Regions from separate parts of the Tolypothrix sp. VBCCA 56010 genome, predicted to be linked through region 1. Evidence: predicted binding sites of a transcription regulator. Region 1 holds the regulator's gene; each other region holds the start of a gene.

Region 1 (7,531 bases):
TAGCTGATACCACCATAAATAAAGTGCTCTATTAACATTCTTCTCTTGACTATACGTAAGTATTCAAGTTCCCCAACATTCTTATTTTCATAAAAAAGCTTTTTTTTCCGGAGGCAAATTGTTGATTTGATTTGAATTTTTGGTAAAGTTAACTTAAAGTTTTATTCGGCAAATTTTCGAGAAGGAATAAATTCAATTTAGGCAAGCATCAAATTTTCTTTTCTTGATTATATACTAAGATGATGTAGCGCAAAGAACGATATTTTCAAATCTCATGCAGGCTTTATAAAAGAGAACAAAAAAAGTATAGTTTTGATAAATATAATCAACTAGGTATAAAAAGACTAGCTAATTTATGAAAAAATCGAGCTGAACTGATTCCTTCAGATTCCCGACTTCTTGAAGAAGTCGGGAATCTTATTTTTCAGGCTTCTATTTAAGACTGGTATATTTTCCAAATAACTTGATTATAAATAAACTCATATTAGATTTTCTCAGCATTACAGCTTTTAGCATAGTTGCTTTGTTATATTACTTAACAGAATGATTTTATTTTTTAACTTGTTGCATAAAAAACTCTTCTAAGGAAAGACCAGACAAGTTCATAGCAATAATCTGCCCATTCATCAAGCGGAGACTAGCAAGAAAATCATAGTAATCTTTTTGTAGTTCGCCTTGCCAAGAACCATCAGGTTCAAATTCTAGACTAGGTATCCATTTTTTGAGAACTTCCGAGTCACCACCTTGACCTTTGACACGATATGTGCTTTTAGTTCCTAAAAGTTGATTGAGGGAACCAGAGCAAATTAATTGACCTTGAGAGAGAATAGCAACGCGATCGCATATTTTCTCTACTTCACTGAGAATATGGCTATTGAAAAAAATTGTCTTGCCAGCAGCTTTTAACGATAGGATAATTTCTCGCATTTGATAGCGTCCCACCGGATCGAGTCCAGACATTGGTTCATCTAAAAACACCAGTTCTGGATCGTTAATTAATGCCTGTGCCATACCCACACGCTGTAGCATTCCTTTGGAGTAGCGACGCATCTGTTTTTTGCGAGCATCCGTTGGAGATAAGCCCACTAATTCTACCAGTTCCGGGATGCGTTGGCGTTGCACGCTTTGGGGAATTTGGAATAGTCCGGCTGCTAGCTGCAAAAATTCCCAGCCAGTGAGATAATCATACAAATAGGCATTTTCAGGTAAATAGCCGATACGTTCTTTAACAGTGCGATCGCCTAGCGGTCTACCCAATAATAATCCTCGTCCAGCCGTGGGACGGATAACTCCCAGCAACAATTTTAAAAGCGTAGTTTTCCCTGCACCATTTGGTCCTAACAAACCAAAGGTTTCTCCCTTGTAAACTTTTAAAGAACAGCTTTTGAGGGATACGACTTTTTGATTCATCCAAAAGCCGGTACGATAGACTTTTCTTAACTCGGAAGTTAACACTACTGGCGCACGGTCTGTAGTACTTAGTTGAGAATCAGGCGTATCTGCAACAGACTTCATTTCTATTTAAATTGTGCTTGTGGCTACAGCAAAGATATTATATTTATACAAAGGGAAAAGGGCAAAGGGCAAAGGGCAAAGGGCAAAGGGGCATCCTTGATTTAAAATTAGTACGAATGTTTAAAACTACTTCTTCCTTTTCCCTTTACCCTTTAACCTTTCCCCCTCTTCTTCATAAAACGCCTTTAGAACTGGGAATCATACCAGCACGACGGGTATCGATTTCTACCGCCATCCGCATTGCCCTCGCAAACGCCTTAAATGTCGCTTCAATAATGTGATGGGAATTAATGCCATCAAGTTGACGGATGTGTAGCGTCATTTGGCTATGATTTACCACCGCTACAAAAAATTCCCGTACTAGTTGGGTGTCGTAAGTTCCCACGCGAGTCGTAGGAATTTCTAAACCATAGCTTATATGGGGACGACCGGAAAAATCCAGCGCCACTTGAATTAAAGCTTCATCTAAAGGTGCGAGGAAATTACCAAAGCGGACAATGCCTTTGCGATCGCCTAATGCTTGGCTTAATGCTTGCCCTAAAGTAATACCTACATCTTCGTTGGTGTGGTGGTCATCAATTTCTAAGTCTCCCTTAGCTTGAACATCCAAGTCAATCAGTCCGTGGGAAGCTATTTGATGCAGCATGTGATCCAAAAAGGGAATGCCAGTTGCGGCATTACAAATACCTGTACCATCTAGGTTGATGGTGACTTGCACATCGGTTTCACCAGTAGTGCGGCTAACTGAGGCAATGCGAGAAGTTTTATTTGGCTGGTCGTGGTGTGAGGAAAGAAGTTGGCGATCGCTTATTTGCATAGGAAATGGGGAATGGGGCATGGGGCATGGGGCATGGGGCATGGGGCATGGAATATGGGAATAATTATCAATTACGGCAGATGCACGGCTGCCCGGAAACCCGGACACCAGATGCCTCAAGTCGGCAAAGCCGCCCACGGCGCTGGCTCTCCAACGCACTGCCGATGGCGGACACACTGCTCAAGTCGGGCATTGCCCTGACTGTGCAGGTGTCCTCCCCAATGCGATAGGGCCCTTTGCCCAATTTTACATCCCCATGATTTCATATCCTGCATCTACATACAGGACTTGTCCAGTAATTCCGCTGGCTAAATCGCTAGATAAAAAAGCTGCCGCATTGCCTACTTCTAGTTGACTGACAGTGCGTCGTAAAGGTGCAACTTGCTCTACATGATGAATCATATCCAAAATGCCGCCCACGGCACTCGATGCTAAAGTGCGAATCGGACCTGCGGAGATGGCATTTACGCGAATATTTTGCGGACCTAATTCAGATGCAAGGTAACGCACGCTCATTTCTAAGCCGGCTTTAGCGATTCCCATGAGGTTGTAGTTAGGAATCACTTTAACGCCACCTAAATATGTGAGCGTAACAATGCTACCACCTTCTGTCATTAAAGGTTTGGCTGCACCTGCTAGCTGGATTAATGAGTAAGTGCTAACTTCTAAAGCTTTATTAAAACCTGGACGCGAGGTTTGACTAAAATTTCCAGTCAAATCTTCTTTGTTCGCAAAAGCAAGACAGTGGATCAAAATATCTAATTTGCCCCACTTTTCGGCGATTGTATTAAAAGTAGATTGAATTTGCTCATCATTTTCTACATTACACGGAAGAAACAAACTAGGACTGAGGGGTTCGACCAATTCCGCGACTTTTTTTTCCATTTTACCTCGGTCATCTGGAAGGTAAGTAATACCGATGTTGGCGCCGCAAGAGTGCAGTTGTTGGGCTATTCCCCAAGCGATCGAGCGGTTGTTGGCAATGCCTGTGACTAGAGCGTTTTTCCCGGCGAGATTTAACATAAAAATTTTTAACGTACACGATCACAGATTGAGCATACTAGAATCTGAGCCTGGTTTGTCGAGAGTTTTAGCAGTATTTGCTATTGAGTATTTTGTCGTCGGTTCCTTGGGGAATGAATAGATTCTTGCTTCTTCCTTAAGATATTCTCAAGAAAGCGTGAATTTTTTGAGAAAAAACCTGTTGAGTACAACTTTGGATCGTAGCTATTAAGGACTAGTAGCTGGAACTATCAAAAATTATGTATCATTATAAACAAATAGCTATGAATATATGACCATAAGTATAGTAAAGTACAAAAAGGTTGACGGTGTGTTATTGATTTTTCGGGTGTATTCTTAGGAAATCAGTTTTAATTTTTCCGGCATTGGGTAGGGGAAGGTAGATGATCGTGGCACAAGATAAAGCCCTAGCAAATGTTTTTCGTCAAATGGCAACCGGAGCGTTTCCGCCGGTTGTGGAAACGTTTGAACGCAATAAAACGATCTTTTTTCCTGGCGATCCTGCCGAAAGAGTTTATTTTCTTTTGAAAGGTGCTGTAAAACTTTCCAGGGTTTATGAGGCAGGAGAAGAAATAACTGTAGCACTACTAAGGGAAAATAGCGTTTTTGGTGTATTGTCATTACTAACGGGAAATAAGTCAGATCGGTTTTACCATGCTGTTGCTTTTACACCCGTGGACTTGCTTTCAGCACCAATTGAACAGGTTGAGCAAGCACTGAAGGAAAATCCCGAATTGTCGATGTTAATGTTGCGGGGTCTATCTTCGCGCATTTTACAGACAGAGATGATGATTGAAACTCTCGCTCACCGAGATATGGGTTCGAGGTTGGTGAGTTTTCTGTTGATTCTGTGTCGGGATTTTGGCATTCCTTGTGCGGATGGAATTACAATTGATCTGAAGCTATCTCATCAGGCGATCGCTGAGGCAATTGGTTCGACTCGCGTCACCGTCACCCGCTTACTGGGCGATTTGCGCGAAAAGAAGATGATTTCCATTCACAAGAAAAAGATTACTGTTCACAAACCTGTTACTTTAAGCAGGCAATTTACTTAGCATACAATTGAGGCTTAGGCAATAGCGCTCGTTCATTTTTTAGAAATAATACCATTATGTGAAGGTAAATCTAAAAAGGGAATTGTTTTGCTATTGCCAACCTCAAATTAACCGCAAAGAATGACTGAAAGTAGTAGGCTGTATCTGGAAGGATTCGGTAGCGTTATATGACCACCGGGTACATCCTCATAGCGGCAATTTTAATTCTAGGGGGCGTGATAGCCACTGTGGGCGATCGCATTGGCACACGGGTTGGCAAAGCACGCCTCTCTCTATTCAAGCTGCGTCCCAAAAAGACCGCAGTACTGGTAACTATTTTCACAGGCGGTTTAATTTCCGCGTCAACTTTAGGTATTTTATTCGCCGCTGATGAAGGATTGCGTAAAGGAGTCTTTGAGCTAGAAGATATTCAAAGAGACTTAAGGCACAAGCGCGACCAGCTAAAAACCGCAGAAGCGCAAAAAAGTCAAGTAGAAGTTGAACTAGACAAAGCCAAAAAAGAACAAACCCAAGCTCAACAACAATTGCAGCAGACTAATCAATCGTTGAAAGAGGCAAATGCTAAACAACAAATTACACAAGCTCAATTAAACCGTACTATTGCTCAACAGGCTCAAACTCAAGCGAACCTGCAACGCACGCAAAACCAGCTAGATCAAGTTGTTAGTCGATATAAACAAGCTATAAATCAACTCTCAAGCGTTTCCCAGCAACAGAAAGCACTAGTGGCTGGAATTCAACGCTTGAGGGGAGAACGCCAACGATTATTTGATGAAGCCAAAAAAGCGATCGCAGAGGCTCAAACAGCAATTAAAAAACGCGATCGCGAACTTGCTAATCGCCAAGAAACTATCGAACAGCGCGATCGAAAAATTTCTCAACTAGATCGACTCATCAGAGAGCGCAATTCAGCAATTGCCTCGCGAGAGCAAGTAATTACCCAAAGAGAATCTCGGCTCAAAGAACTAGAAACACAACAGGACTATCTAGAAGAGGAAGTGGCAAGGCTAGAAAAATATTACGAGTCTTTTCGCTACTTGCGTTTGGGTAAAGTTGCTTTGGTTCGGGGTCAAGTTATTGCTGCTGGCGTAATTCGCGCTCCTGAACCTGCCGTTGCCCGTACTGCTGTGATTCAACTATTACAAGAAGCTAACCGTAATGCCAACATAGAATTAGCTGAACCAAATACAAATCCTGTCAATAATGTGCAAATATTACGTGTTACCCAAGAGAGGGTTGAGCAACTCAGCAAGCAGATTAGTGATGGTCGAGAATACGCGGTGCGAATTTTCTCTGCTGGTAATTACGTCAGGGGTGAAAAGCAGATAGAATTTTTTGCCGATGCAGCGCGAAATCAAGTTGTCTTTACCGGGGGAGAAGTCGTGGCTACAACTACTGCCGATCCGCAAACCATGACATCCTATCAGTTGCAGCAGCGGCTACAACTGCTAATTTCGGCTTCTCAATTTCGCGCCCGCAATGCAGGAATTGTCGAAGATATTCAAGTAGAGGGTCCGGTGCTTCGGTTTATTGCTCAACTAAAGCAGTACGATCAACCTGTGGATATTAAAGCTGTTGCAGCAGAAGATATTTATACAGTCGGACCACTGAAAGTAAGATTACTTGTTATACAAAACGGACAAATTATTTTTAGTACATAAAAAATGAATGGGGAATGGGTAATGGGCGTTGTCAGAAAATAAGATGAATTAAATTTGTGGAAACAGGTGTTTTTATTTATGCGTACTTACTTAAGTATTAACTATTAACTATTAACGTATTTAATATGACTATTCGTGAATTTTCGGCGACGCAACCAGTGATTTTGGGCTTCGATCCGGGTAAAGATAAGTGTGGTTTAGCAGTGATGGGGCTAGATCGGCAATTGCATTATCATCAAGTTGTCTTGTCAAGTGAGGCGATCGCCTCAATTGAGAAACTGCGCCAAAATTACCCGATTTCCTTGATGGTGATGGGCGACCAAACTACGGCAAAACGCTGGAAACAGCAAATAACTGAACAAGTTAAAGAGCCGTTGAATATCATTTTAGTGGATGAGCGTTACACCAGCTTAGAAGCACGCGATCGCTATTGGCAAATGTACCCACCCAAAGGACTCTCGAAACTATTGCCACAAGGTATGCGACAACCACCAAGACCTATAGATGACATTGTTGCCATCCTCTTAATCGAAAGATACTTAAATCGCTTAACCGAATCAGCGGTATAAATTAATTGCGAACTTGCTAATCTCAAAGCGTCGGCTAGCTCATATTCTCACGTTCCCTATTTTCGCGTTCCCTATTACCTATTACCCATTCCCTAAAGCCTTATAACTCAGCCCGAATAGTAAAAGCATAATCTCCTCCAGGCTCTAGCTCGTAGTCTCGTTGCTCCAAGAAGCGACCGAGGGGTTCTTTAATTAACGCACGACCTTGAGAAGGCTTAACAGACAGTTCTCCCCGGCGAAAATGCCATTGAAACTGCCACTCAAAGTCACCCGCGCTGACTTCCCCTTCAAGGAAGCCGTGTTGCCAGGATTGGCGAGTAACCCTGACATGGGCAATGCTTTCTGGCAGACGTTTAGTACTCACTATGCTTTATGTCAAGTTTGAGATAAAGGTTGACCATGTAGGCTACTTCTACCATACATAGCTTAGATCCACAAACTGACATAGTGAGGATTTTTGGTGGTTGGATTGCGAACCAAAGAGGAACCGGACGAGTGAACTCGCGTCTACACGTACAAAGCACTGCGCGATCGCACGCTAGTGAAGAGGCAAATGCAGGAAAATTCCTAGCTGTTTTCGCTGATGCTCATGAATTAATCAGGGTTTTTACTGAGATTATTTTTTTTAGAAAAATTATATACTATTAATAATTAAGTAGTAGTTTTATTACCAAGCTCCTTACCTTCATAACTAGCGATGACACAGCCAGACTTTCAAGAAGAAGAGTTAAATCGATTACTAGCGATGATAGATTCAGACTCTCAACCCGAAAAGAGTCAAATCAATCAGAGCGCGATCGCACAGCCAAATTCTCAACCCCAAGATGAATTACATCATATTTTTATAGGTTATGAAACAGTAATCGCAGGCGGTACTCAAAAAGTTACACT
Region 2 (7,531 bases), on a different contig from region 1:
GCAAAGCAGTAGGAACATACGTTGAATTTGCTTTTAATCAATATTTGTCTGCAATGTATGAGTACACTCTTGGTAGTGCTGCTTTGGGGATTGACTTTCCGGGATTAGAGGTTGATTTAAAAGTGACGTCAATTCGACAACCACAGTCTTCATGTCCTTTCCGCAATGCTAGTCAAAAGGTGTATGGATTAGGTTATCATCTCCTAATATTTGCATACGAAAAAATTGATGATCGCATTTCTCACACTGCTAGTTTAAACTTCCAACACGTTGTCTTTGTGGCACGAGAACAAACCGGAGACTATCAAACAACCTACGGTTTAAGAGAAATTTTACGCCGCAATGGTAACAAAGATGATATAGTGGCGTTTTTAGAGGAACGCAATTTTCCTTTAGATGAAATTGGACGTGAAGCACTTGCAGAAAGAATTTTGCAGCAACCGCCAGAAATTGGCTATTTAACAATTTCTAATGCACTACAGTGGCGACTGCAATATAGCAGAATTATTCAAGTAGCAATTACAACCACAACAGCAGGTGTAGAAAATCTGCTCGTGCAGACACGAATTTATCAACATTTACCGGAATTTAATCAACTCAATCAGTATCAACAATGACAGGGCACAACAATCAATGGCTGATTGACTTTTAATGATACCACGGTGAAGCATAAAAAATGATTAAATTTCTCGTCAATTGCTTAGTTTTCGTTATCGACAAGTTATATAAAAAACGTCCTTACGCCCGTTTTTACGTTTTGGAAACCGTGGCGCGTGTTCCTTATTTTTCCTTTGTTTCAGTACTGCACTTATACGAAACTTTAGGGATATGGCGCAAAGCTGAATGGCTCAAAGTCCACTTTGCTCAAGCTTGGAATGAATACCATCACCTGCTAATTATGGAATCTTTAGGCGGAAATCGCCGCTTTATTGATAGATTTCTTGCCCGTTTTACAGCCTTGATTTACTACTGGGTGATTGTATTTTTATACATGGTTTCACCGCGTCACGCTTACTACTTCAGCCAATTGGTAGAAGAACATGCCTACCACACTTATGATAACTTTCTGCGTAGAAATGCAGCGAAACTGAAACAGCTACCCGCACCGATAGTTGCAATCAACTATTACCGCGATGGGGACTTGTATATGTTCGACGAATTTCAAACATCCCGTCGTCCTTACGATCGCCGCCCGGTGATTAACAACTTGTATGATGTCTTTGTCTGCATTCGCGATGACGAAGCAGAACACGTTACGACTGCGATCCAATGCCAACACCCACAAGCGCAAACAACTTTTAAAAGTCCCCACGCCGCTTATATAATTACTCCCAAAGCGAGTGCAGCAGACACAGAGTATAAAACTGTTGGTTAGGGCTTTAAAACAAACCTCTCCCTGAATTTGCCTTTAGCCAAATTCGTCCCTCCCCTAGTAGGGGAGGGGATGTAAAGCGCAGCTTTACGGAAATTATGGGTAATTTACCAAATATGATGTAACGCCAAAAAAGAAAACCCGCTTTCGCGGGCTGTTTATCAAGAAATAAATCTTTACAATTGTGGCGCTGATTTAACCTATATACTTCATTTCGGCTTCTAGTTGACGTACTAGCTTTTCGTCACCTTTAGCTCTAGCTACTTGCAAGCGATGTTCTAGGTTTTTTTGCAAATTTTGGTGATGAGTTTCATCAGCTTGTTTTGCTGCTTGCATTCTGTTATTAAGCATAAGTTTTTTCCTTTATATCTTCATTTATTAATATAGCACAACTTCCGTAACATAAGCTACAGAAATATGTGGTTTGATATATTTTAATGAAAATATTTTTTTGTTAGATGAGTCAAATTACGTTACTCAGCGATTTTGGCGATCGCGATGTGTATGTCGGCGTAATGAAGGGAGTAATCGCCCAAATCAACCCAAAATTAACAGTGATAGACTTAACGCACCAAATTCCGCCGCAAAACATCGCTGCGGCGAGATTTTGCTTGATGAATGCTTATGCTTATTTTCCAAAGGGGACAGTGCATGTAGCGGTGGTAGATCCGGGAGTGGGAGGAATCAGGAGAGCGATCGCCTTACAATTAGCTGATGGGTTTTTGGTGGGACCTGACAATGGTATATTTAGCGGAGTATTTAGTCAAAGTCCTGCCATTAGCGCAGTCGAACTGACAAACTCTCAATATTGGCGAACTCAACAACCTAGCAGAACTTTTCACGGTAGAGATATTTTTGCACCTGTGGCAGCGCATCTGAAGAGCGGTGTTTCTTTAAAAGAGCTAGGCAAAGAAATCGATTCAGCAAAGCTGATAAAGTTAAATTTAGCAGAATGCAGTTTAACACAAACTGGTGTAACGGGTTGCATACAATATATTGACCATTTTGGCAACTTAATCAGCAATATTTCTGCAAGTTACGTGCAAGATAAAACCTGGTATGTGAAAGCTGCGGGATTGACGATACCAGGTTGTGAAACTTACGCTGATGTGCAGATTGGGGATGCGATCGCTTTAATTGGCAGTCACGGTTGGGTAGAAATTGCTATCAACAGCGGTAATGCACAGACACAGATGCATATACAGTTGGGAGATGTAGTAGAAGTATTTTTAACGCAGAAGAACCCCGATTTCTTAGAGAAGTCGGGGTTCTAAGCAGAAGTTTTGCGGGGATGCGATCGTAGAATGAAGACTAACTAACATCAACGAGCAAAAAAGTGGATAATCTCTCCTAGCATAGGAAATATAGATTCAAATCCAAGATTGTTATGACTCTAACAGAATCGCCATTACAAGTTTATCAAGGTCAGTTTGGCGAATTTACAATTAATCAAAGCGATCGCACTGGTGTAATTATCTATCGCACTGCTTTAATGGTAGCCGCACTCAGCTTTGCGATCGCCAGCGTTTTGGTATTGTTTTACACCAACCCAATTTCCATCCAAGCAATTACACCTTTGTATACTGTCTTTTGTCTTGCTTTGGGTGTAAGTTTACTGACTATTCATATCTACTTAGCACCGCTGCACCGACTTTTACAAGTGTTCTGGCTGATTGGTTGCATTTCTTCATTTGTATTCGGACATTTTGACAGTCAACCTTTTGCTGTCACAGTTTACACTCACCCCCTGACTTTATTCGGAGTGGGTTTTATCTTCGCAGCCTTAACAGGTATATTTTTCAAAGAAGCTTTTTGCTTCAACCGTCTGGAAACTAAAGTATTAACGTTTACAGTGCCGATACTGCTGCTGGGACATTTAGTAGGAGTTTTGCCAATTCAAGCAGAACGGATTTTATTAGGAATCTGGGCAATTTTGTTTGTAGTATTCGCATTGCGGAAAGCTGTACAAGAAATTCCTCCGGATATCGGGGACAAATCTGTGTTTGCTTATTTGAAAAGCAAGAGTATAAAAACAGCTTAATGCCCAGGAAAAACCATCAAAATTCCAAAATACCAAAAATCAGGCTGCTAAAACGCCAACAAATGTGGACGCTGACGGCGCCGGGATGGGTAATAGCGATCGCTTTAATGATTTCTGTAATGTTTTTCAGCACTACTCATTTATACCCGTTTCTCGCCGTCACTTCTCCCATCAAAGCCGATGTCTTAGTTGTCGAAGGATGGGTAACAGACTACGCAGTAGAACAAGCATTTACCGAATTTAAAAGCGGTTCCTATCGAGAAATATTCACCACAGGAGGTCCGGTAGAAAGAGGATTCTATCTAGCTGAATATAAGACTTTTGCAGGAATTGCGGCTGCAACTTTAAAAAAGCTGGGTGTACAACCAGAAAAAGTGACAGTTGTGCCTACACCGGATGTAATTAAGGATCGGACTCATGCATCTGCGATCGCACTTCGTCAGTGGCTAGCAAATTCAAATTTACCGATAAAATCAATGAATTTGTTAACCTCTGATGCCCATACTCGCAGAAGTTGGTTAATATTTCAACAAGTACTTGCCCCGAAAATCAAAGTCGGAATAATTGCCGCCAAACCAGGAAATTACAATCCAAATAAATGGTGGGTTTCTAGCGAAGGTGTGCGAACTGTGATATCGGAAATTATCGCTTATATTTATGCCCTATTTGTAAATTGGTAGTGAGGACTTTAGTCCTCTTTCGTAGTGAGGACTTTAGTCCTCATATTATTAAGATAAGGACTTCAGTCCTTACTACATTATCCCAACACCTCCACTTGTTGAACCACATTAAGTTCATCAAGAAGCCGCCAAATTTCCTGTAACATTGGCTGTAACCCAGCGCCGGTAACAGCGGAAATCAAAAAAACCGGCGCAAAGGATAGATGATTAAGTTCCATCGCTAAGGCATTTAAATCTACAGATTCTCGATCAACCGCATCAATTTTGTTCAGTGCTAAAACAAGCGATCGCTCTGCTAAACCTCGTCCGTAATCTTGTAACTCTTTTTTAATCGTTTTATATTCGCCTATAACATCTTCACTGGTCGCATCTATCAAATGCAACAGTACCCGCGTGCGCTCGATGTGACGCAAAAAATCGTGTCCCAACCCCGCACCACCAGAAGCACCTTCAATCAATCCGGGAATATCAGCAAAAACCGTGCCATAGCCTGTAGCTTTTCGCACTACACCCAAGTTTGGTATCAAAGTAGTAAACGGATAATCAGCAATTTTCGGACGTGCTGCTGACAAAGCTGATATCAAAGTCGATTTTCCTGCATTTGGTAGTCCAATAATTCCTACTTCTGCTAACAGTTTCAACTCTAATCTAAGTTGCTTTATTTCTCCTGGTAATCCTGGGAGCGCGTATTCTGGAGCGCGGTTGCGGTTGCTCAAAAAATGTTGATTTCCCAAGCCACCTTTACCACCTTTAGCTACCACAAAAGTCTGGTTTTGCTCAATTAAATCTGCCAACAGTTCGCCACTTTCCGCATCATAAATAGCCGTACCGCAGGGAACTTCGACAGTTAAATCCTTACCATTTGCGCCGGTACAGTTATTTGGTCCCCCGCGTCCACCGTTTTCACCTTGAAAGCGATGGTTGTATCTGAAATCTAGCAAAGTTTGCAAATTTTCCTTCGCCACAAAAATGACCGAACCACCGCGTCCCCCATTTCCGCCAGAGGGACCACCAGCCGGCACATACTTCTCCCGACGAAAGGCAACAATACCATCGCCACCCTTGCCGGCTTCAACTTCAATGTTTGCTTGATCGATAAATTGCATAGTTTGTTGGTTGTTGGTAATGGGCATTGGGCATGGGGCATGGGGGAGGCAGTGCGTTGGACGGGTTCCCCGGCTTGAAGCACCTGCCGTCATGGGGCATGGGGCATGGGGCATGGGGCATGGTCTGGCGTGAAATGAGGAAACTTCTTTTTATTCCCATTGCCCAATGCCCATTAAACAATTGCCCATTGCCCAATGCCCAATGCCCCATTCCCCACGTTCCTAAATATAAGGTGAAATATCTTCACCGCAATCATCTGCTAGATAGGAGAGGGCGCGAAAACGCAAACCCACAAGTTGTTCATAAAGTGGATTGATTTTACACATCGGGGGAATGTGAACTATTTTCCGCCCAAAGAGGTTGACATCGCGCTCAAAGGGACACTGCGAAGGTATCATTTTGCACAAAAAGCGGGCTACTCTGGGGTCGTGAATCTCCAGTTTGTCTAGCCACTGACGCACCGGGCGCAATGCATCAAGTTGCCGTTTTGTCAAATCGGCGGAAGGAGTCTGTAGTTGCTGTGGGTGTTCTATAGTGTAGCGCAGCGCTTTGAGTAATTCCTCTGGCTGTTCTAAGGCTTTGCACAATTGATGCAAAAGTTGGTCTTCACTGGCAGAATAAGTACCATCGGCGATCGCTACCATCACCGCTGTTCTTAAAAAATTTTCCGCTGCTGTTGTATTTTTACCCAACACCGCAGCTAATTCCTCTGGTTCAATTGGCTCTAGTGACTCAAACTTGATTTTCGGAGCCAATTCTTTGTCAGTGATATTAGCTATTAATTCTTGTTCTTGGGCATCAAAGTTACCATCCGCCCACGCGACTGTCAGTAATCCCCGCAGCCAAGCGGCAATTTGTTCGTTGCTATAACGAGATTGGACAGCACTTTTCATAATACTCACACTTTAAGCTACCTTACTTTTATGTTAAGCCCTCAAGCTGGAAGCCTGGGACTTTGTTCTTGTAGTCGCGACTTTAGTCGTCGGACTATAAATTTATCAGCAAAAATGCGGAAAGTCGGAACGTTATTTTGTTTAAAAACGTGTAAAAGTATATTAAAATCAACCCGCGTCAGAGGGATTTACAGATATGACTGACCCCGTAACAACCTTAACAGCTTTGGCGATCGCTGAATTTGCCTTCAAAAAGTTTTTCGAGTCCGGTGTCGGTAAGCTGGGGGAAAAGTTCACCGAAACAGCGCTTACCAAGATGGACGAACTGCGTCAAAAGATTTGGGATAAGTTACGCGGAAATCCAAGAGCCGAAAAAGCCTTGCAGGAAGTAGAAAAAGGCTCAAAAGACCATTTGAATAAACTGGCGGTTTATTTAGAAGATGAAATGAAGGATAACCCTGATTTTGCGGCACAGGTAAGCACTTTAGCTCAAGAAATCAAAGCGGGTAAAATTCAAGTAAATAGCCAAAATATACAGCAAAACTACGATAACAGCACAGGCTTTCAAAACGATATTGATGGTGGTGAAAATTTTATCGCTCACACTATCAACATTCATAAACCTTGACTGGAGTCGTCCGGAGGGGAACGGACAAAGAGAAATCCCGTTAGTTCTATTATCAACGAATTACCCCCTGAAACCCAGAATTGGCACGGGCGCACAGATGAACTTGCCCAAATGCAAGAATGGTTGCAAGCGGATAACGTGCGTTTAATTGGCATTACCGGGACTGGTGGTTATGGCAAATCTTCGCTGGTTGCGAAAGTCTTTGCAACTGCACAAAGCTTTGAAAAGCAAGTTTGGGCAACTTTTAGCCAAAATTACCCGTTTGCGGTTTGGGCACGCTGGTTATTGGAAAAGTTAGGCAAAGCAACACCTGAAAAAGAAGCAGATTTATTAACTGCGGTTTGTAATAATTTGCGAACAGGGCGCTATTTGCTGGTATTAGATAATTTAGAAACTCTGCTAGAAGCTAACGGAGAATGGCATGATAAGACTTACTATGATTTCTTGTTGCGGTGGTTGAGTAGCCACACTGAAAGTATAATTTTAGTCACTAGCCGCGAACAACCTCAACTACCGCCCAATACCCTCAATTACTGCCGTTGGTTGCCATTGAAAGGACTTTCAACCGATGCTGGGGTAGCACTGCTAGAAGATTTAGATATTCAAGGTGCTGATGCACAAATGCAAAAATTTGTCAAGCAAGCGGATGGACATCCTTTATTAATCAAGCTGGTGGCTGGAGTGTTGCACGCTGATGAGGGGGATGTGGTTGATATCAGCGCTTTGAGACAAAATATCTTTGAAATTCTGGGGTTACACCGGGGCGATCCGCAAGCGAGTATTGGTAAGATTATTGATGCCAGTATTGCC
Region 3 (7,531 bases), on a different contig from region 1:
CCCTCACCTTTCCGAAATGCATGGACGGTTTTCCTACCGGCATTTTATGTGAGGCACGTCTAAACTAGAAATTAAGCACCTGAAATAATTCAGAAGCTCGCAGTCGATTTATAAACCAACACACAAAGGTAAGTATCATGGCTGACATCTCAAACGTAGTCCAGGCTGCTGTTGAATCCGTCAAGAATCAAACCAAAACTATAGACGAAGCAATTTATGACGCAATTACAGAAGCCCGTGAAACCTGCGATTTAAACGGTAGCAATTCTGCTAACTGCGCTGTAGCTTGGGATATCGTCGAAGAATTGCAAGCAGAGAAATCTCACAAAAACCAAAAAACAAAAGGCAAATCTTCTTTAGAAAACTACTGCGATAGCAATCCAGAAGCAGTAGAGTGTTTAATCTACGACGTTTAATCCCTAGCCCCTCAATTCAGCAACAGCAGACTTTGTAACTTGCTGAACAGCTTCTAAATCAGGCGGTGGTGTTTCGCTTTCCATATCCAGCCACAAAAGATATTCAATATTCCCAGCAGGACCAGCGATCGGCGACCAAGTTAAACCCTTGTACTTCCATCCTATATTTTGAGCAGCTTGCAAAACCTGAAAAATTGCATCAGCTTGGTCGCCAGAATCACGAACAACGCCTTTTTTCCCCACACGGGACTTCCCAACCTCAAATTGTGGCTTCACCAGTAAAACTGCTTCTCGGCGAGATTGAGTTAACTCCCACAAAGCAGGCAAAATCTTGGTTAGAGAAATAAACGAAACATCCACCACCGCCAAATCAGCTTTTTGTGCCTCACCATATAACTCATGCGGTTGCAGTTGTCGTAAATTAGTGCGTTCCCGCAAAACCACCCGCGAATCATTTCGCAAACCCCAATCAACTTGACCGTAACCCACATCAACCCCGTAAACTAGCTTTGCCCCAGCTTGCAAAAGACAATCAGTAAAGCCTCCCGTCGAAATACCGCCATCCAAACAAACCCGTCCTGACACAGAAATATTAAAAAATTCTAAAGCCTTCGCCAACTTCTCACCGCCACGAGAGACAAAACGCGATCGCTCCTTAATCCTAATATCTGCCGCGACATCAACCACCGTCCCCGCCTTATCCACAACCTGTTGATTAACAGTCACCTCCCCCGCTTGAATCAACCGTTGCGCCAAAGCGCGGGAAGTACACAAATTTAACTCCACCAATAACATATCCAATCGCTGCTTAACCAACTACTCCCTTCCCGATAAAAGAATACCTAAAACGAACCGCCAAGACACCAAGGAAGCCAAGGAAAGAGTTATTCGCATCAGGAGTCTTTTTTCTTCCTTCGTGTCCTTCGCGCCTTCGCGGTTCGTAAAAAAGCGAGTCTCCAAAAGAAACTCGCTCTATTTTATCTTCTGAGGCGAACCCCGAATAAAAACTAAATATCCTGCTCGCTCAACTCCCGCGTCATATAATCAAAAGGCTCATCCAAAAAAGCAGTATTGGTAACACCAGCCGCCGCCACTTGCTCCTTAATAATATCCTTCATAATCTGGATACCGCGAACCGTCGGACCAATAGGCACACCCAAAGAATTGTAAGTTTCCCGCAGCCCTTGCAGCACCCGCTCATCTAGAACATCCATACTACCAGCAACCAGCGCATAAGTAGCGTAGCGCAAATAGTAATCCATATCCCGCAGACAAGCCGCATAGCGACGAGTAGTGTAAGCATTTCCACCGGGGCGAATCAACTCCGGCTGTTCTTCAAATAACTGAGAACCAGCCTGTTTGACAACCGACGCCGCATTAGAATTAATTGCCCCAGCTGCTTGTACTCGTGCTGTACCACTTTCAAAGTAAGACTTGAGACTGTCGATCGCATTCCGGTCAAAATACCGTCCAGCTACGTCATAATTCTTAATTAAACTTGTTACTGCATCCCGCATTCCTTTTTCTCCAATCAATCCTATTTATGGTTTGATATTTATCTGGCTGCTTTTATGCGCCTATAAATTTTTTGTGCTACGGCAAAAGTCTCAGCACAAAAAGTAATCCATCAGCTACTTAAAGGATTCTATGTCAAAGTTGACCCTGTGAAATGAACTGTTAAGTTTTGTGAAACTGGTTAAGCAAAGGTAAATATAAACTTTAATCATGAGTTTTTGTAGCTTATGCAACAAAATTACCTAATGTCCTATCTTTAGGATATTCCAGGTATCTCACAATTTGGTTTCACCAAGCAGGGTCAGAATGCATTGAAAATTTCAGTTCTACCTTAGTAAATAAGCATACAAGGAGTAACCATGACAACCCCACAAGAAGTCTTGAAGATGATTCAGGACAACAACATTCAGATGATCGATCTGAAATTCATCGATACGCCAGGAACTTGGCAGCACCTCACGGTGTTTCATAACCAAATTGATGAGAGTTCATTTTCTGAGGGTGTACCTTTCGACGGTTCGAGTATTCGGGGTTGGAAAGCGATCAACGAATCAGACATGGCAATGGTTCTCGACCCGAACACAGCCTGGATCGATCCGTTCATGGCAGAGCCAACACTGAGTATAATTTGTAGCATCCAAGAACCGCGTACAGGTGAACCTTACAATCGCTGTCCCCGCGTTATTGCCCAAAAAGCAGTAGACTACGTGGTTTCTTCGGGCATTGGTGACACTGTTTTCTTTGGTCCAGAAGCTGAATTTTTCATCTTTGATGATGTCCGCTTTGACCAAAACGCTAACTCCGGCTACTATTATGTAGACTCTGTAGAAGGTCGTTGGAATTCCGGTAGAGAAGAAGGTCCCAACCTCGGCTATAAACCGCGCTTCAAAGAAGGTTACTTTCCAGTTCCCCCCACCGACACTTTCCAAGACATCCGCACAGAAATGCTGCTGACAATGGCAAAATGCGGCGTACCCATTGAAAAACAGCACCACGAAGTCGCAAGCGGTGGACAATGCGAACTCGGTTTCCGCTTTGGTAAATTAATCGAAGCTGCTGACTGGCTGATGACTTACAAATATGTCATCAAGAACGTTGCCAAGAAATACGGCAAAACCGTTACCTTCATGCCCAAGCCAATCTTCGGCGATAACGGTTCTGGGATGCACTGTCACCAATCTATCTGGAAAGACGGTCAACCTTTATTTGCAGGCGATAAATACGCTGGTTTGAGCGAAATCGCGCTGCATTACATAGGTGGTATCCTCAGACACGCACCCGCACTGTTGGCAATTACCAACCCCACCACAAACTCTTACAAGCGCTTAGTACCTGGTTATGAAGCACCTGTAAACTTAGCTTATTCCCAAGGTAATCGTTCAGCTTCTATCCGTATTCCTCTTGCCGGCAATAACCCCAAAGCAAAACGCTTAGAATTCCGTTGTCCGGATGCGACTTCTAATCCTTACTTGGCATTCGCTGCGATGCTTTGTGCTGGTTTAGATGGTATCAAGAACAAAATCGATCCAGGTGAACCTCTAGATAAGAATATCTACGAACTTTCGCCAGAAGAACTGGCTAAGGTTCCTTCTACACCCGGTTCTTTAGAATTGGCTTTGGAAGCATTAGAAAACGATCATGCTTTCTTAACAGAACCAGGTGTGTTTACTGAAGACTTCATTCAAACTTGGATTTCTTACAAGTTAGATAACGAAGTTAACCCAATGCGTCTGCGTCCTCATCCTTACGAATTTGGTCTTTACTACGATTGTTAAATTCTAGGGACTAGGGACTAGGGTCTAGGGACTAGGGACTAGGGATAAGTTGTTTAAAATAGCAATCCTCAGTCAGCCTAAATACGATATTTGAGAACATAATTAAGCCACCGCTAAAGGTGGCTTTTTTTTGATTAGCTGTCAGGGTTATTTTCATTTCTAGTCCCCAGTCCCCAGTCCCCAGTCCCTAGCTCATTGTGGCATTGCTGCGATCGTAAGTCATGCGAACGGTAGGTTCTATTTTGCCTTGAATCGGGTTCCAGTAGTGGGATGCTTCGCCAGCAGGAAGACCAAGTTCTTCACCAACACGTTCCAGCATCGATTGTTGACGATTCTTGACCAGCTGGTAATGACGCATCATCAAAGCACGCGCTTTTTCTTGGGTAGACATATCAAATTCCTCTTTATTGTTTTAATGATTTATAGATTCGTTTTTCATCTACGTTACTACTATATCAAGAAAATCTGTAACCAAAGTTACAAAATGCCTGTTTGCAATAAAACTTAATATTTAGGAGGTAAAGTAATGCCACTACGAAGCCCGACACCCTTCTAGGGTGAACGGCTAAAAGCTTCGCGATCAAATAATCCGCTCAGATTGACTTCAGACTTCAGACTTGACACTTCATCCTTTAGTCCGCATCTTTCTGAAGATTGATGAGAAAATTTTTACAATTATTTACAACAAAGTACTACAGGTAAAATAATTCCAGCCATTCTCACTCATGTCTGACACTTTGACCAAACTGACTTATCAGACTTTTCAGCAAGGTAAAAATTACTTTGGTCTGGCACACAAAATTTTAAGCACACGCTTAATGAATCTCATTTCTCCCAGTCAGCACCAGACCAAACCCATCCCAACTGAGCTTTTATTCAAAGTTCAACAAAGGCTAAATAACTTACTTGAAGTTGATTGGGAAGATGCTGAACGGGGGATGTATCCTACAAGCTTACTATTTGATAACCCGTGGTTGGACTTTTTCCGCTACTATCCAGCTGTGTGGTTAGATTTACCCCAAATTTGGGAGCGGGGTAACCAAAAGAAATATCAAGAATTTTCCCAAAATGTAGATATTGAGGGTTATCCCAGCTATTATGTGCAGAACTTCCATCACCAAACTGACGGCTACTTGAGTGATTACTCAGCTAATTTGTATGATTTGCAGGTAGAAATTCTCTTTGGTGGCTCTGCGGATGCGATGCGACGCCGGATTCTCGCTCCTTTGAAGGAAGGGCTAAAAGTTTTTAGTGATGTGTCACCTCGGCAAATACGTATTTTAGATGTAGCTTGTGGTACAGGTCGCACCATAAAGTTGATTCGCGCTGCTTTGTCTCAAGCGTCTTTGTATGGTACAGATTTATCGCCGGCTTATTTGCGTAAGGCTATAGAACTGTTATCCCAAATACCAGGGGAGTTACCGCAACTCTTACAAGCTAATGCGGAAGAGTTACCTTATTTAGATAACTATTTCCATGCTGTCACTTCTGTTTTCCTTTTCCATGAGTTACCCCCGACGGTACGTCAGCGGGTAATTGAGGAATGCTTCCGGGTGACAAAACCAGGTGGGGTGTTTATTATCTGTGATTCAATTCAGATGAGCGATTCTCCGGAAATGGAACCAATCATGGAAAACTTCCATGAAACTTTCCACGAACCTTACTACAAGAATTACACCACAGATAATCTGGTGGAGCGTTTAGAAAAAGCGGGTTTTGAGAATATTGAGATGCAAGTCCACTTTATGAGTAAGTATTTGATTGCTCGCAAGCCAGCATAACATTTTTGCGGATATTTGCAGCACGCGCGATCGCTCTACGTTTTTCCACCAATAAAGGTAGGGCGATCGCTACACGTTATAATGATCAACCGAGCTAGTACTAAGCTACTATCAAAAATAGCGGTTTACAAAACTCTATAAAAACTATGACTGTTGCTTACCCACGTAAATTTCAGAATGCTTTGGGTGCGAGAGATATCTTAAATCGGGTAGTGAGCGATCGCGAAATTCATTTAATCACCCTCAACCGCTACCGTTACAGCGAACAACGCAGCTGCAAAGACCTTACTGATTTAATTGAACTACTTAACGGCAAACCACCAGAATTAGTCCGAGATTTATCACATCATATCTCAGATGAAGCTCGTCACGCCATGTGGCTAACTGATTTGTTGGTGGAGTTGAAAAGTGATGTGGGAACTCCCCCTGGTTCATCCTACATCAACGAATTTGAAAGGCTCTTAGACAGCGACCAAAAAGATCCAGTTAAAGACCTTGATGATTTTCTGATTTCTTCCCTCGCAGCGATTAATGTCACTGAAAAACGAGGTTGCGAATATTTCTCAGCACACATTTACGCTCTCAAGCAAGCACCGCAAACCGAAGAAAATATTAAAATTCGGGAAACGATTGAGAAAATCCTGCCAGAAGAAGCAGGACACGTCCGCTGGGGTAATCGTTGGTTAGCAGAAATTGCCCGCAAGAGTCCAGAACATCAACAACAGGTGGAAAAGGCAAAGCGGAAATATGCAGCAATTGAACAAGCAGCGTTTGAATCCGGAATGGATATCACCTTAGGAGCGGAATTGCGCCGAGTTGCCAACTTGGTAGAAGTGGCAAACACAATGCCTGTTTGGGAACGTCCCCAGTATTTAATGGAGCGCTTACCGCAGACTTTGTTAGCACCTGACTTGCAGTTTACCAGAATTATGGCGGCACAAAAGGCTTGGCAGCGCGATCCACAAGCGTTTATGGATAAATTCGTGCCGATGTTCCTTAACGGCATTAAGGGCACAGAAAAGACTAAGCAATCATAAAACAATCCTTGCAGGGTTTTTGTAGAGACGTAGCAATGCTACGTCTCTATATTTATATGTGTTGCGATCGTGAAATGGTATTTTCTAGAACGAACAACATTGCAAATATCAAAGCAGCTCGAGCTACTAAAGCTTAACTGATAGTTTTAATGAGATTCGTTTCTAGATAAGTTGAAGTTGAGCTGGGAATTTTTCGATTATTGTTGTAATTGAAAAACTTTTGATGCTGTCTTGCCGTGAAGCTAGGTTGCTTCGCGTTTTCAGGCAAGGTTTACGACTCTCGTATGTATACAGAAGCTTACTGACGAAGTACTGAGCGATCGCTGCCCGTTTTTGTATCTCTACTGCTATATATGTACTAAGGGTGTATGTATCAAATATTTTGACATAACACCCTGTTTAACTCGATGAAGATTTTCTTGCTACAAGAAAATTGTCGCTTTAACAAGTTACCTTCCCTTATAGTTGTTAAACAGCAGGATATGTCTGACCGACATATTGCATTAACTCTCTGCGTCCGCTACCCCGATGAGGTATTGGCTGCTCTGGTTGGTTAGTTCTGGGTTTGGGCTTGGGTTTCACCGATATAAATTGTTCTGAATCATCATAGGATAGGAACAGATTAGATAAGCGATTTGCCATCGCTTGACAGTTAAAAGCTAAGGAGCCGAATACTAAGCTAGTAATTAGAAGTGAAATAGTTGCACGCATAACAAGTGTCTATTTTGGAACTCTCCACTTCACTTATACTTAGTTTTTTTTTCTGCGTCCGGACATTTTGACAAAAGCAACGTTTTTGACTGAAAAAAATGCCATGATTATTTTTCAATATGTTCAACTAATAACCAATTACCAGCACGATTCCAGGAACCGCAAATTTGTAGCGGTTGCTTATCAACAAAATTTTGCAGTTGCTCGTCTATATGCGATCGCAAGGTCACAATTGGTAAAGGCAATTGGTTTTGAGTTGCTGTGGTGATGCTAAATCTGTAATCTTGCCGATCTAG

The links. Region 1 encodes NtcA, which controls nitrogen genes in cyanobacteria. Its sites were predicted from a motif close to TNTGTANNNNNNNNTACANA; they were not measured.
Region 2: pirA (arginine synthesis PII-interacting regulator PirA) is a predicted target of NtcA. The motif match lies at 1,767-1,786, and genes of this name have one in related genera.
Region 3: glnA (type I glutamate--ammonia ligase) is a predicted target of NtcA. The motif match lies at 2,149-2,168, and genes of this name have one in related genera.

Annotation. Positions count from the first base shown of each region.
Region 1 is NZ_JBPAOH010000091.1:13,636-21,166, forward strand. Features, by position in the region: gene AABK37_RS25960 (ABC transporter ATP-binding protein) at 550-1,515, opposite strand; gene hisB (imidazoleglycerol-phosphate dehydratase HisB) at 1,688-2,332, opposite strand; gene fabI (enoyl-ACP reductase FabI) at 2,579-3,355, opposite strand; gene ntcA (global nitrogen regulator NtcA) at 3,739-4,410, shown strand; gene AABK37_RS25980 (DUF3084 domain-containing protein) at 4,578-6,071, shown strand; gene AABK37_RS25985 (pre-16S rRNA-processing nuclease YqgF) at 6,197-6,640, shown strand; gene AABK37_RS25990 (DUF3146 family protein) at 6,741-7,004, opposite strand; gene AABK37_RS25995 (hypothetical protein) at 7,338-7,531, shown strand, end outside.
Region 2 is NZ_JBPAOH010000022.1:23,146-30,676, forward strand. Features, by position in the region: gene AABK37_RS10345 (restriction endonuclease) at 1-617, shown strand, start outside; gene AABK37_RS10350 (alternative oxidase) at 677-1,375, shown strand; gene pirA (arginine synthesis PII-interacting regulator PirA) at 1,568-1,723, opposite strand; gene AABK37_RS10360 (SAM hydrolase/SAM-dependent halogenase family protein) at 1,831-2,646, shown strand; gene AABK37_RS10365 (DUF2301 domain-containing membrane protein) at 2,760-3,413, shown strand; gene AABK37_RS10370 (YdcF family protein) at 3,413-4,093, shown strand; gene obgE (GTPase ObgE) at 4,171-5,199, opposite strand; gene AABK37_RS10380 (hypothetical protein) at 5,171-5,410, opposite strand; gene AABK37_RS10385 (DUF533 domain-containing protein) at 5,422-6,093, opposite strand; gene AABK37_RS10390 (hypothetical protein) at 6,290-6,721, shown strand; gene AABK37_RS10395 (tetratricopeptide repeat protein) at 6,773-7,531, shown strand, end outside.
Region 3 is NZ_JBPAOH010000203.1:16-7,546, forward strand. Features, by position in the region: gene AABK37_RS37170 (Calvin cycle protein CP12) at 138-416, shown strand; gene AABK37_RS37175 (TlyA family RNA methyltransferase) at 420-1,232, opposite strand; gene apcB (allophycocyanin subunit beta) at 1,424-1,933, opposite strand; gene glnA (type I glutamate--ammonia ligase) at 2,291-3,706, shown strand; gene AABK37_RS37190 (hypothetical protein) at 3,894-4,097, opposite strand; gene AABK37_RS37195 (class I SAM-dependent methyltransferase) at 4,432-5,487, shown strand; gene AABK37_RS37200 (ferritin-like domain-containing protein) at 5,634-6,524, shown strand; gene patX (heterocyst-inhibiting protein PatX) at 6,993-7,235, opposite strand; gene AABK37_RS37210 (FAD-dependent oxidoreductase) at 7,343-7,531, opposite strand, start outside.